2 regions of the Sphingomonas sp. 22176 genome follow, and region 2 is predicted to be linked to the other one. Evidence: predicted binding sites of a transcription regulator. Region 2 holds the regulator's gene; the other holds the start of a gene.
The links. Region 2 encodes LexA, which represses DNA repair genes until DNA is damaged. Its sites were predicted from a motif close to GTTCCNCNCTTGTTCT; they were not measured.
Positions count from the first base shown of each region.

Region 1: a site for LexA is predicted at 3,795-3,810, ahead of ACTJKY_RS15055 (ATP-dependent helicase). Genes of this name have one in related genera too.

Region 1 is NZ_JBQEPL010000004.1:104,822-112,140, reverse strand. It holds gene ACTJKY_RS15070 (YdcH family protein) at 1-194, opposite strand, end outside; gene ACTJKY_RS15065 (glycine zipper 2TM domain-containing protein) at 431-955, opposite strand; gene ACTJKY_RS15060 (hypothetical protein) at 1,151-1,474, shown strand; gene ACTJKY_RS15055 (ATP-dependent helicase) at 1,482-3,791, opposite strand; gene ACTJKY_RS15050 (putative bifunctional diguanylate cyclase/phosphodiesterase) at 3,924-5,504, shown strand; gene ACTJKY_RS15045 (hypothetical protein) at 5,501-6,199, shown strand; gene ACTJKY_RS15040 (hypothetical protein) at 6,356-6,499, shown strand; gene ACTJKY_RS15035 (inorganic phosphate transporter) at 6,566-7,319, shown strand, end outside.
Region 2 is NZ_JBQEPL010000003.1:243,291-250,609, reverse strand. It holds gene astD (succinylglutamate-semialdehyde dehydrogenase) at 1-1,311, shown strand, start outside; gene ACTJKY_RS13110 (PilZ domain-containing protein) at 1,403-2,344, shown strand; gene ACTJKY_RS13105 (molybdopterin molybdotransferase MoeA) at 2,386-3,567, shown strand; gene lexA (transcriptional repressor LexA) at 3,626-4,303, shown strand; gene ACTJKY_RS13095 (hypothetical protein) at 4,483-5,451, shown strand; gene ACTJKY_RS13090 (LexA family protein) at 5,711-5,845, shown strand; gene ACTJKY_RS13085 (hypothetical protein) at 6,131-7,042, shown strand.

The DNA.
Region 1 (7,319 bases), on a different contig from region 2:
CAGCGGCGGCTCGGCACCAACGCCAGCCGCGCGGCTGGCCCCGGCAGGTGCAAATGCAGTCGGTCCTTCACCGCAAGCTTGTGCTTCTTGAGCTGCGCCAAGCGGAAGGCGTCCGGCAGGCGGCGGCGCAATTCGCTGCGGATCTCGCGCTCGAGCATCCGGTGGGTGGCGATCAGGCGTTCAACAATCGTCATGGTAACGGCTCCAAATCGATGATTGCATCGATCGAGCGGCCCGATGGGAGGGTGGTGCGAGGGAGTGGGAGAACACCGCCGATCCTGCACCGAGCACGCTCGATGCGGTCCGACATCACGGGGCTTCAGGTGAAGCCGCCGCCAGAGGGGCCCGGTCCCGCAGGTTCAACATAGGTCTGGCTCGTCGGAGGACAAGGGGCTTCGCGACGAATCGTGCAAAGCCCCGAATACGCGCCTCAGCGGCAGCGCACGTCCTGGTTGTTCATCTGGTTGTTGCGGTCGACCGAGTTGCCGATCGCGCCGCCCGCAATCGCGCCCAGCAGCGTGCCGACGGTGCTCGAATGGCGGCCGGAAATGACGTTGCCAAACAGGCCGCCAGCCGCTGCGCCGACGATCAGGCCGGTGGTGCCGTCGGGTCGCTTGCAATAATAGCGACCGTCATCGCCGCGATAGACGCGGTCATTGGCGCTCAGCACGCGCTCGTCGCTGCCGGGGCGATAATAGCGCGACGGCTCCCAATTGCCTTCGTCGCGGGCGTCGATGCGCGGCGGCGGGGGCGGGGCATGGGCGAGCCAGTCGCTGTAATTGGCGTAGCGCTCGGACGCCTGCTGGAACAGGCGATATTCACGGTCGAACCGATCCCGCGCCGCCTCGAAGCGGGCGCGCTCCTGATCGGGCGAGGAATATTGCTGCGCCGAGGCCGGCGCTGCGACCGAAAGGCCGGCGGTAGCGAGCGCAACCAGGGCCAGGACATGCTTCATGCGAGTCTCCTTCATTCACCCGGCCGGCGCACTGGCCGGGAACGGGGCTTCCATCCGCCCTTGCGCGTGAAGCGCGGCTGAACGAAGTTATAGCCGAAACAACGCTGGGAGAGGCGTGTCCCATGGTATATGCGCTTTGCGCTTGCTGCTATGCAGCATTGGTATCATATTTGTCTCATGAACGTTAGCGCTGCCGTGACCGAAGCTCCCGTCAACAACACCCCCTTCGTGCTGGAAGGCATCGTGCGCCTGCGCTGCCTGCAGGTGACCTACAACCGCACGCGGATGATCGTCGCGCCGTACATCCTCTACACGCGCAACGAGTCGCTCTACGCCGATGCGCAGATCGTCTCGCGCGAGGGCATGCTGCCGCGCGAGCCCAAGATCGCCACCTTCAAGGTCGATGGCCTGAAGGAAGTCTCGGTGCTCGACCGGGCGTTCGAGATCGGCGAGATGTTCGACCCCGAGCTCGACAAATATGTCGGCACGACCCTGATGAAGGTCGAGCCCGAGGCCTGACAGGCGCTCAGTCGGGCACGCTGACGAAGCTGTCCATCACCCGCTTGCGCCCTGCCTGCTCAAAATCGATCTCGAGCTTGTTGCCCTCGATCTCCGCGATCACGCCGTAGCCGAACTTCTGGTGGAACACCCGCATGCCGAGCGACAGGTCGCCGCGCGGCTTGGCGCCAAAGCTCACAGCAGAGGCGCGGCTTTCCAGCACGCGCGGCTGGTCGCGGGTGAAGGTGCGCGCGGTGAAGCCGCCGCCCGGGTTCTTGGTGTCCACACCCGCCGCACGCTGCCAGCCGGGCCCGCGCCCGGCGCCGCGCGCGACATCGGCGAAGGGGTCGCTCCGCTCGCTCCAGTTCGCCCGCCACAGGCTCTCGCCGCCGGTCATGGTCGTTTCCGACTCGACATGCTCGGGCGGCAGCTCGCCGACGAAACGGCTGGGCAGGCTGGACGTCCACTGGCCGTAGATGCGGCGATTGGCCGCGTGGAGGATAATCGACCGCTGCCGCGCCCGGGTGATCGCGACATAGGCGAGCCGGCGCTCTTCCTCCAGGCTGGCGAGCCCGCCTTCGTCGAGCGCGCGCTGCGAGGGGAAGATCCCTTCCTCCCAGCCGGCGAGGAAAACGGTGTCGAACTCCAGGCCCTTGGCGGCATGGATCGTCATGATGGTGACCTTGGCCTCCTCCGCCGAGGCCTCGTTGTCCATTACCAGGCTGACATGCTCGAGGAAGGCCGAGAGGCTCTCATATTCCTCCATCGCGCGGACGAGTTCGTTGAGGTTCTCCAGCCGCCCTGCCGCCTCGGCGGTGCGATCGGCCTGCCACATCGCGGTATAGCCGCTCTCGTCGAGGATGATGCGGGCGAGATCGGGATGCTGGAGGTCGTCGCCCATGCTCCGCCAGCGCGCCATGTCGCCGATCAGATTGCCGAGCGAACGTCGCGCCTGCGGGGTCAGCTCGTCGGTGTCGAGGATGCGCGCCGCCGCGGTGGTCAGCGGCAGGCCCTGCGACCGTGCGAACTGATGGACCTTGGCCAGTGCCTTGTCGCCCAGCCCGCGCTTGGGCACGTTGACGATACGCTCGAAGGCGAGGTCGTCCGCCGGTTGTGCTACGACCCGCAGATAGGCGAGCGCGTCCCGGATTTCCTGGCGCTCGTAGAAGCGGAAGCCGCCGATGATGCGGTAGGGCAGGCCGATCGCGATGAACCGGTCTTCGAACTCGCGGGTCTGGTGCTGTGCGCGGACGAGGATCGCGGTCGCGTCGAGGCTGAGCCCGCCGCGCTGCAGCCCCTCGATCTCCTCGCCGACGCGGCGGGCTTCCTCAGGCCCGTCCCATACGCCGAGCACCTTCACCTTCTCGCCGACATCCACCTCGGTCCACAGCGTCTTGCCGAGGCGCCCGCCATTGTTGGCGATCACCCCCGACGCGGCGCCCAGAATGTGCGGCGTGGAGCGGTAATTCTGCTCCAACTTGATCACAACGGCGCCGGGGAAGTCCTTCTCGAACTTCAGGATATTTTCCACTTGCGCGCCGCGCCAGCTGTAGATCGACTGGTCGTCGTCGCCGACGCAGCAGATGTTTTTGCGCTCCTGCGCCAGCAGCCGCAGCCAGAGATACTGGACTGAGTTGGTATCCTGATACTCATCCACCATGATGTAGCGGAAGCGCTTCTGATATTGCTCCAGAACCTCACGATTCGTCTTAAGAATGGTGAGCATGTGGAGGAGAAGATCGCCGAAATCGCACGCGTTCAGTAGCCGAAGCCGCTCCTGATACTGGGCGTAGAGCGATTGGCCGCGGCCGTTGGCGTAGCTTTCGGACTCACCGGCATCGAGATCGGCGGGGATCATGCCGCGGTTCTTCCACCCGTCGATCAGCCCGGCGAGCTGGCGCGCGGGCCAGCGCTTCTCGTCGAGATCGTTGGCGATGATCAGCTGCTTGAGCAAGCGCAGCTGGTCGTCGGTGTCGAGGATGGTGAAGTTGCTCTGCAATCCCACCAGTTCCGCATGCCGGCGGAGCATCTTTGCGCCGATCGCGTGGAAGGTGCCGAGCCACGGCATGCCCTCCACCGCATCGCCGACCAGCCGGCCTACACGCTCGCGCATCTCGCGCGCCGCCTTGTTGGTGAAGGTGACGGACAGGATTTCGGATGGATAGGCCTTTCGCGTCCACAGCAGGTGCGCCAGCCGCGCGGTAAGCGCCGCGGTCTTGCCGGTGCCCGCGCCGGCCAGCACCAGTACCGGGCCTTCGGTGGTGAGCACGGCCTCGCGCTGGGGTTCGTTCAGGCCCTGGAGATAGGGGGCGTCCTGGGGAGAGGGGGCAAGCGACATGCGTGAACAACTAGGGAACGTCGCCGCGCGGGGCAAGCACCCGAAAGGCCGCGTGCATCCGTAACGCTACGGAAGCTGCAGCCTTCATATCTTCGCTACAATGAAGCAGGCCCTTTGGGCCACGGAGAGAGCATGCGCCGCCCGCCGAAGAAGACTCGCCACCACGTCATCCGGCCGATCGAGGCCGCGGTGATGCTGGGTATCGCCGCGCTGGTCGCGATGGTCTGTGACCACATCAACATGTTCGAACGGCTGCTCGCCTTCATGGAAGCGCACGAAGCGTGGCAGCTGGACGAATATTTCTTTACCTTCGCGCTTTCGGGTATCGGTTTCATCGTGCTGGCGGTGCGTCGCGCCGGCGACCTCGTTCGCGAGATAGACCAGCGCGAAGCCGCCGAGGCGCGCGCCAATCAGCTAGCCCGCCACGATCCGTTGACCGGGCTCGCCAACCGGCGTGTGCTGCAGGATGAACTGCCTCAGCTAATCGAGCGCGCCGCCGACGAAAGCACGCAGTGCAGCCTTTTCTGTATCGATCTCGATCACTTCAAGCCGGTCAACGACGTCCATGGCCATGAGACCGGCGACGCCGTGCTCGTCCAGGTCTCCGAGCGGCTGGTCAAGCTGGCGCGCGGCGGCTTGCTCGCGCGCATCGGCGGCGACGAGTTCGTGCTGGCGCTGGCCCATGGCGACGGCAGCGATACCGCCAAAAGACTGGCGACGCGGATCATCCGCAGCCTCAGCACGCCCTATCAGGTCGGCGATCGCCGGATCGAGATCGGCGCGACGATCGGCATCGCGCGAAGCCCCAACCACGCGCTCGACGCCGACGACCTGCTCCGCGCCGCCGATGTCGCGATGTACGAGGCGAAGCGGGCGGGGCGGGGCACCTGCCGTTTCTTCCAGACCGAGATGGACGCGCGGCTGCGCGCCCGGGCCGCGCTGGAGGCCGATCTGCGCGGCGCGATCGAGCGAGGGGAGGTGCTGCCCTATTACCAGCCGGTGATGGCACTCGCCGATGGCAGGGTAGTCGGCTACGAGGCGCTGGCCCGCTGGCAGCACCCGACCCGGGGCATGATCGCGCCCGACGAATTCATCCCGATCGCCGAGGATCTCGGACTGATCGATCTCCTCTCGGTGCGGCTCCTCCACCAGGCCTGCATCGCCGCGCGCGGCTGGGCGCCCGACACGACGCTGTCGATCAACATTTCGCCGATCCAGCTCAAGGATCCCTGGCTGTCGGCGCGGCTGCTCGCGGTGCTCAGCGAAACCGGCTTCGCGCCGGGGCGGCTGATCGTCGAGGTGACCGAAAATGCGATCATCGAGGATATCGACGCGGTGAGCGAGCTGTTCCGCTCTCTCCAGCGCACCGGGATCCGTATTGCGCTCGACGATTTCGGCAAGGGCTATTCGAGCCTGTCGCATCTGCGCCAGCTGCGCTTCAACCATCTCAAGATCGACAGCTCCTTCGTCCGCACGATGGACTCGGCGGAGAGCCGCAAGATCGTGCGCGCGGTGGCGGGCCTGGGACGGGCACTTGGCATGCCGGTTACCGCCGAAGGGGTGGAGACGCTGGGCGCCGCCGACGCGCTGCGGGAGATGGGCTGCGAACAGGCGCAGGGCTTCTACTACGGTCGTCCCAAGGCCGTCGCCGATCCCGCGCCGCACGCCGCCGAGGATCGCGGCGACGAACCGGCCGAGGTGGATCGCGCATGATGCGCCGGTGGGCGTGGGCGATCGCCGCGCTGGCCGTGCCGCTTGCCGCACATGCGCAGAACGGCCCCGAGCAAATCGAGCAGCTCGAACCCGAAGCCGGCGAATGGCAGCTGCAATATTCGGGTGCCTATGGCGGCGCCGACAGCCATGAGCTCGAGACTGGCCGCGGCGTGGGCCGCCACTGGGCGTTGGGCGTCGGCGCCGAGGTCGAAGCGGTGGACGGCCATCTCCAGCTGGATGGCTTGTCCGCGGTCGCCCTGGTCCGCCTCGTCGAGCCGGAGGACCGGCCATTCGGGCTCGGACTGATGGGGCAGGTCTCGGTGGACCGGGCCGGCCGCTATGCCGGCGCCGAGCTGCGCGCGATCGCCGAGTCCCGCAGCGCGCGCTGGTGGCTCCAGGCCAATATGATGCTCCGCCACCGCCGCGAGGATGGCGAGGCGGGGACCAACCTCGCCTATGTCGCCTCGATCCAGCATGGGCCCGCCCCGTTCTGGTACGGGATCGAGGTGTCGGGACGCGCCGCACGGTTGGGCGGTGACGCGGATGCGGCACCCGCCGCGCAGCAGTATGTCGGGCCCAGCGTAACCTATCGCAGCGCGCGTTCCGGGCTGGAGCTCGGCTTTGCCTGGATGGTGCGCGTGGCCGGCGACGGCGCGCCTTCGGGTCCGCGGGTGTTCGCCCAGCTCGACTTTTGAACGGCGCGCGGCAGATGCGTCGTCATTAACCTACATTCCATCGCAGCGCGCCGCACGGTGGATTGCTCTGGCGCAATGCGGCGCTTATGGGCGGCGCCAGATAGACCCATGGCAAACTGGTTTTCCTCTCGCCGGACGAAGGTCCGGCTAGCAGCGGTGCTGACGCTCGCTATCGTTGCAGCAGTGGTCGCGTGGCGCGCCCCGCAGAAGCGCGACCCCGGCTGCGTGCCCGGCCGTCAGGAGGAGCGGGATCAAAGCGGCAAGGTGGTGCGTATCCGGCACACCGAATGCCTGCGCTGAGCAGGCCCGTGTGTCCCACGCTTTGTCATCACCCCGTCACATGCCATCCCCAAAGGCGCTAATATCATGGCGACGCTAGCAATGGACCAGGCTTCGTCGGCAGAATTGCCGCGAAGTCCCCGATTCACCGATAAAACCCATCCTCTAGCCAAGCTCCTGTTCGTCGCCATTCTGGTGGGCGGTCTGGCCTTTGCCGGATGGAGCATCGTCGTCGACACCCGCGAGGCGGGCGAGCAGCTCGCACTGGGCGTATTCGCGTTTCTGGGGCTCGCGCTGCTGATCGCGCTGGGATTCGAGTTCGTCAACGGCTTCCACGATACCGCCAATGCGGTAGCGACGGTGATCTACACCAACTCGATGCCGGCGCAGCTGGCGGTGGTATGGTCGGGTTTCTTCAACTTCCTGGGCGTGATGACGTCGAGCGGCGCGGTCGCCTATGCGATCGTCACGCTGCTGCCGGTGGACCTGATCCTCAACGTCGGCTCGGTTGGTGGTTTCGCGATGATCTTCGCGCTGCTGCTCGCCGCCGTCCTCTGGAACCTGGCGACCTGGTATGTCGGCCTGCCCAATTCCTCCAGCCATGCGCTGATCGGATCGGTGCTGGGCGTCGGCTTCGCCAACCAGCTGATCCTTAGCGGCTCGCGCGGCGGCACCGCCGGCGTCGACTGGAGCCAGGCGGCCAAGGTGTTTTCGGCGCTCTTCTGGAGCCCGCTGATGGGCTTCGCCTGCGCGCTGCTGCTCATCGTGGTGATGCGCGTCGCGCTGTCCAAGCGGAAGACGCTGTTCCGGGCACCCGAAGGCGATGCGCCGCCGCCGCACG
Region 2 (7,319 bases):
TGGGCCGCTTGGGCCGCGCGCCCGCTCGCCGTGCGGATCGAGGCGCTGCGCCGCTTCGCCAATGTCGTGCGACAACGCGCCGATGCCTTTACCGACCTGCTCGCCCGAGAGACGGGCAAGCCGATCTGGGAAGCACGCACCGAGGTCGAGACGGTGATCGCCAAGGTCGACATCTCGGTCACCAGCTATTCGGAGCGTACCGGCCAGCGCCGGATCGAAGCGCCGATGAACACCCGCCTCGCGCTGCGGCACAAGCCGCACGGCGTGCTCGCGGTGCTCGGTCCCTATAACTTCCCGGCGCATCTGCCGAACGGCCACATCGTGCCTGCGCTGCTCGCCGGCAATGCGGTGGTATTCAAGCCTTCCGAAAAGACGCCCGCCAGCGGCGCCTTTCTCGTCGAGTGCTTCCATGCCGCGGGCATCCCCGAAGGCTGTATCCGCCTGCTGATCGGCGGGCCGGACCAGGGCAAGGCGCTGGCCAGCCATCCCGATATCGACGGGCTCCTCTTCACCGGCTCGGCGAACACCGGCATCGCGCTCAACCGACAGTTCGCCGCGCGGCCGGAGAAGATCCTCGCGCTGGAGATGGGCGGCAACAACCCGATCCTCGTCTGGAATACGCCGGACCTCTACTCGGCCGCAGTGCTGGTGGTGCAGTCCGCCTTCACCACCGCCGGCCAGCGCTGCACCGCCGCGCGCCGGCTGATCGTCGACGAGAAACTGTTCGAGCCGCTGATGGCCGAGCTCAACAAGCTGATTGGCCGCCTGATCATCGGCGAGCCGCACGCCGATCCCCAGCCCTTCATGGGCCCGGTGATCGACAACAACACCGCCGACATGCTCACCGAAAGTTTCCTGACGCTCTCCACCATGGGCGGCCGCCCGCTGCGCCACATGGAGCGGCTGATCGAGAACCGCCCCTTCCTCACCCCCGGCGTGGTCGACATGACCGAGGCGCGCGAGAAGGTGGATGTCGAGCTGTTCGGCCCGATCCTCCAGGTGTTCCGCAAGACGAGCTTCGAGGACGCGATCGCCGAAGCGAACGACACCCGCTACGGCCTGTCCGCCAGCCTGGTGAGCCAGGACCCGCGGCTCTACGACCAGTTCTGGGCGAACATCCGCGCGGGCATCGTCAACTGGAACAAGCCGACCAACGGTGCCTCTTCGGCCGCGCCGTTCGGCGGCGTCGGCTGGTCGGGCAACCACCGGCCCAGCGCCTATTATGCGGCGGACTATTGCGCCTATCCGGTCGTCTCCTCGGAATCCGAGCAGGCGCGCGCCGCCATGGGCGTGGGGCTGCGCGACGCCTGAGCCCCTGCGTTAGGCTTTTCGCAACCCTGCCGCTTAACCGCGGTTTCAGGGCCCGGCGCGCATGCTGTTCCCCTTGGGACGGAACGACAGCATGGATACGGGGCGAACGTCCGCGACGATCTTCAGCCTGACGCACGACCTGCCCGCACCGCGCGCGCCCAGCGCCGCGGCGGCGGACGGGCTCGATGCAGGCCAACTCGCCTGGGGCGGCGAACTGCTCGACTGCGGCATCCACTGGATCGGCCGGGCCGGCGCCCGGCTGCGCGTCGAGCACGCGCTGGCCGAAGCGGTGCCGGTCCGGCTGCACCTCGGGACCGCTGAGCCGCTGATCGGGCGCACGCTCTGGTCGGACGGCGCCGAGGCGGGGCTCACCTTCGACGCGCCGGTGGACGTGCTGGGGATGGTCGCGCGCAACCTCGCCCGCGCCACCGCCGAGCGCCGCCGCCTGCCGCGCATCGAGCTGCGCCACACCGTCGGCGTGCATCGCGGCGGCGAGGTCGAGCAGCTGCGCACCCGCGACATCTCGCAAGGCGGGGTCGGCGTCGAGGCGCGGGGGCTTGGCGTCGACGAGGCGGTGCAGCTGACCTTCGACGGGCTGCGCCCGCTGGAAGGTACGGTGCGCTGGATCGCGGGCGAGACCGCCGGCATCGTCTTCACCGAGGAGCTGGGCTGGCAGACCCTGTTCCCCTGGCTTCGCGGCATCCAGCAGGCACCCGCCCCACAAGCCGGCGGGAGCGACATCGACGGGCTGCTGCAGGACAAGCTGGCGCTCCGCCTGGACCTGCCCGGAAGGGTACGTGAGGGCGTGGGCTGGTGGAATTGCCGGATCCATGCGCTCACCGCCCTGCAGGTCGAGTTCGAGGCGCGCCAGGCCTTCGCCCCCGGCGCTTCGATTTGGGTAGCGCTGCCCGAGATCGGCGGCGGCCCAGCGCGCGTGGTGCGGGCGCGGCAAGGCCGGACGCTCGCCGAATTCCGCATGCCGCTGCGCGACAGCGACCTGCGCCTGCTCACCGCGAGCCGCCGCACCGGCTGAAGCCGCTTGCATCGCCGCGCGCCCGCGCCCAATCGAGCGGCATGGCACTTCTTCCCATCGCCGAGGCCCAGGCGCGGCTGCTCGCGCTCGCCGGCCCCACGCCTGTCGAGACGGTTCCGCTCGCGGACGCCGTCGGCCGCTGGGCCGCCCAGCCGGTGGTCGCCCGCCGCACCCAGCCGGAGACCGATCTTTCGGCGATGGACGGCTATGCGATCCGCTTCGCCGACCTGCCCGGGCCGTGGACCGTGATCGGTGAAAGTGCGGCGGGCTCGGGCTTCGCAGGCACGATTGCGCCGGGAGAAACGGTGCGGATCTTCACCGGCGCGCCGATGCCAGCGGGCTCGGACACGGTGCTCGTCCAGGAAGAGGCCGCGCGCGACGGCGATCGGCTAAGTCTCGCTGGCGAAGGCCCGCCCTATCTCGGCCGCAACACCCGCCGCCGGGGGCTCGACTTCGCGGAGGGCGACGCGCTGATCGCGGCGGGCGAGCGGCTCACGCCCGCGCGGATCGCGCTGGCGGCGATCGGCGGCCATGCGGCGCTGCCCGTCCGCCGCAAGGTCCGCGTCGCGATCGCCGCGACCGGCGACGAACTGGTGACGCCGGGTACGCCTGTCGGCCCAGCCCAGCTTCCCGAATCGAACCGCACCATGCTCGCCGCGCAGCTCGCCGATCTGCCGGTCGAGATCGTCGATCTCGGCATCCTGCCCGACGATCTGGGGGCCCTCACCCATGCCTTCGCCACCGTCGAGGCCGATCTGCTGATCACCAGCGGCGGCGCATCGGTGGGCGATCACGACCTCGTCCGGCCCGCGCTCGAAGCCGCCGGCGCGACGATCGACTTCTGGCGGATCGCCCTCCGCCCGGGCAAGCCGATGATGGCCGGCACGCGCGGCGACATGGTCGTGCTGGGCTTGCCGGGCAATCCGGTGTCGGTGTTCGTCACCGCGCTGCTCTTCGCCAAGCCCTTGATCGCGCATTGTTCCGGCGCCGCCGACCCATTCCCGCGAGGGCGCACGGCGATCCTCGGCGAGACGCTGCCGGCCAATGGCCCGCGCACCGATTACCTGCGCGCCGTGCTGATCGACGGGCGCGTCCATGCCTCGGCGATCCAGGACAGTTCGATGCTCCGCACGCTAGCCCGCAGCACCTGCCTGATCGTGCGCGAACCCCATGCGCCGCCTGCAAATAGCTCCGGCTCGGTGGAAATCCTCGACATCGCTTGACAGCACCCCGGAACATTGCATAAACGTTCCCAGTCTGTTCTGGACCCCGGAGGATTGGATGCTCACGCGCAAGCAGCACGAGCTGATCTGCTTCATTTCCGACCGTCTTGCCGAGACGGGCGTATCGCCCTCGTTCGAGGAAATGAAGGAGGCGCTCGATCTCAAGTCGAAATCGGGCGTGCACCGCCTGATCAGCGCGCTGGAGGAACGCGAGTTCATCCGCCGCCTGCCCAACCGCGCCCGCGCGCTGGAAGTGCTGCGCATGCCCGAACGCGGCGAGCGCAAACCGGCCGCCAAGGCGCCCAAGCCCGCGAGCACCACCGCTGCGCCAGCCTCGCTGCCTGCCCCGGCCAATGACGTGGTGGAGATCCCGCTGCACGGCCGCATCGCCGCCGGCACCCCGATCGAGGCGCTCGAAGGCTCGACCATGTTGCCGGTGCCCGCCGCGCTGCTCGGCGCGGGCGAGCATTATGCGCTCGAAGTCGCGGGCGACTCGATGGTCGAAGCCGGCATTCTCGACGGCGACTTTGCGCTGATCCGCCGCACCGAGACCGCGCGGGACGGCGAGATCGTCGTCGCACTGATCGACGATGCCGAGGCGACGTTGAAGTATTTCCGCAAGGAAGGCGCGATGGTCCGGCTCGATCCGGCCAATCGCGACTATAGCCCGCAGCGCTACCGCCCCGATCAAGTGCGGGTGCAGGGCCGGTTGGCCGGATTGCTGCGCCGCTACTGATGGGTTGGGCGAGGACGAGGCGACACGAGGCACCAGTAGCGCTTCGCCTTGCGCTTCGTCCATTCCCTGTCCGTCCAGCCTCGCGCACTTTGGCCGTCGATCGCGTGGTTTTACTTCTACGCCTCCAATACTACTTCTACGCCCCCGATATTTATGGCACGGTCTGCACATAAGAAGTTATGGAGCGCGGACGTATGCGTGGACATCTTCTGGTGGCGGCGGCGGGCCTGCTGTTTCCCGGCGTGGCTATAGCGCAGCAGAGCGCCTCCCCTCCTCAGGGTGCGACGCAGCCGCCGGCATCGCCGGTCGCACCGGATACGCCCGACCCCGCACAAGGCCGCAAGGCGCCTGCCGGCCCCACCGATCCCATCGTCGTCACCGGACGCAAGCCTGCTTCCAGGAAGGAAATCAGCGCGCTGGTGCATGCGATCACGCCGCCCAGCCCCAACGACGCACCGCTGGCACGCTTTCATGACGCCGTCTGCTTTGGCAGCGTCGGGCTAGAGCGCTCCGTCCTCGAGATGATCGGCTACCGCCTGGCGGCAGATGCCGAACAGGCAGGGCTGAAACTCGCGGGCGATGGATGCACGCCCAACATCCTCGTCGTCTTCACCGACGGCGTATCGGCGGGGGTCGACACCCTCGTGCGACGCAAATGGTGGATCTTCGGGGATCGTACGCCGTCGGAGATTCGCACCATCGTCGGCGAGACCGGTCCCGTGCGTGCGTGGAGCAACAGCGAGGTCCTCAGCCGCGATGGCGAGCACATCAACAAGGGCGGCTTTTTGAACGTCCCGATTGCCTCCAGGCTGGTCTCGCCCACCCGCAACGACATGCTGGCGTCGATCGTTCTGGTCGAGCGCTCGGCCGTGATTGGCAAAACCAGCAACCAGATCGCCGATTATCTGGCGATGCGCACCCTGGGCGGCGCCCGCCCCCGCGCCAGCGGGCCGACGGAGACGATCCTCTCCCTATTCGACGGGAATGCCAATCGCGTGCCAGGCGAACTCACCGCCTTCGACCGCGGCTATCTGCGCGGCCTCTACGCCGGACAGGCCAATGCCTTTGCATGGAGCACGCGCGGGTTGATCGTCCAGCGCGTCCTCAAGGAGCAACAAGCGGATCCCCCGCCGTCTGCCGAACACTGACGCTGCTAACGGCGCGATCATCGGGTCATCACGCATCGGACAGCCGATCCCGTCGAGTTATCCATCGGGCATTCATGGGCAACGGCCTTGTGCTTGTGCGGGCCTTCGGTGGCGCCGATTGCCCAGCCCGATTCCGCACGCCCAGAACGTCTGCCGCCAAGACGCCAAGCCCGTTGAGCACCATCGTCGCCCCCGCCTGGCTGCCTTGTTCGGCCAACGACATAGTCGAAATCCCGCTGCTCGGTGGGGCGAGCATTATGTGTTCGAAGTCGCGGGCGACTGGAGGGGCGAAGCCGGCAATCTCGACGGCGATCATGCGCTGATCCGCCGCACCGAGACCGCGCGGGACGGGGAGATCGTCGCCGCACGGACCGACGATGCCGAGGTCCGCTGAAGTATTCTGCAAGGAAGGCTCGACGGTCCAGCTTGACCCGGCCAATCGCGACTACACCGCGCAACGCTACCGCCCTGATCAGATGCGCGTTCAGCGCCTTGCTGGACTACAGCGGCAATACTGAGCCCTGAGCCAAGCAACCGATATGCTTTTTGCAGGCGAGCGCGAGACCGAGGGGCAGCATCATCACGGTTTCTGTTCCCGAATGAGCGCGCTTGTCACATGATTGCCTTGTGTTCAGGATCGGGGAGGGATTCAATGCGTGCGTGGTTGGTTGGCAGGTTCATGGCTCTTCTCCTGCCAGGCGGGGTGGCCGCGCAGCAGAGCCTGCCCTCCACTTCGCCCTCGTCGCAAGCGATGCCGGGCGCGATAACGGCCGAGCAGGACATGCCGGACACGACTGCCGCGCCTCCCGCAGGGGCGGCCAAGCAGGATCCGATCATCGTCATGGGCAGGCAGGCGCCCGACCCGGAGACCGTGCGATCGCTCAGCCGCGCCATCACCCCAAATGTCGCACCGGACGACCCACTGGCCCGGTTCAACGAGCCCGTCTGCTTCATCACCTCCGGCCTTGCGCAGGCCACGCTCGAGCAGATCGGCGATCGGCTTGCGGCGGATGCGGAACAGGCCGGCCTCCGGCTCGCTGGCGCCGGATGCCACCCCAATGTCGCAATATTGTTCGTCAACGGCGTCGAGGCCACGCTGAAACGACTGGAGCACGATCGCGCTGTGCTGTTTGGCACGCGCAAGCCTGCCGATCTTCACGATCTCTCCCGCCAGCCAGGGCCGGTACGTGCGTGGAACAACATACGGATGGTGCAGGTGCCGCTCAACGAGGGCTCTCGTCTGGTTTCCGATGTCCGGATGGACATCGTCAACGCGATAGTGCTGGTCGAGCGGTCGGCCGTTGTCGGCAGAACGACGAACCAGATCGCCGATTATGCGGTGATGCGCGCACTCGCAGTCATTCGGCCGCGGCGGGCTATCGGTCGCGACACAATCCTTTCGCTCTTCGATACGGCCGGGTCGCCTCCGGCGGAAATGACGGTCTTCGATCGCGGCTATCTGCGCGGACTCTACAACGGCGCCGGCAATCAGCTTGCGAATGTCCAACAAGGCCGGATCGTGCAGGGCATCGTCAATCAGACGAACGTCCACACCAAGACGAACGTCTCCGCGGACACCTCGGCCCACTGAAGCTCGATGCACTTCCCAGCCGTTTGCTCCCCGTCGAACGCCTTCTGCGCCGTATCCATCCGATGACCGGATCGACGAATGCCCGGTATCGCCCACTATCTGCTTGGCACGCGTGGCGATGAGGCTGCCTTCATGGTCTCGATGGGGCATGGTTGATCGGGAGGATTTTCGCGTCGCCGCGCATGAAGCCCAAATTCTCGGCGTCCGCAGCAATCAGCCGCGCATCTTCTCTTAAATACTCAGTGGCTAGTGCTATGCTGGCCTATCGCAACCCTCG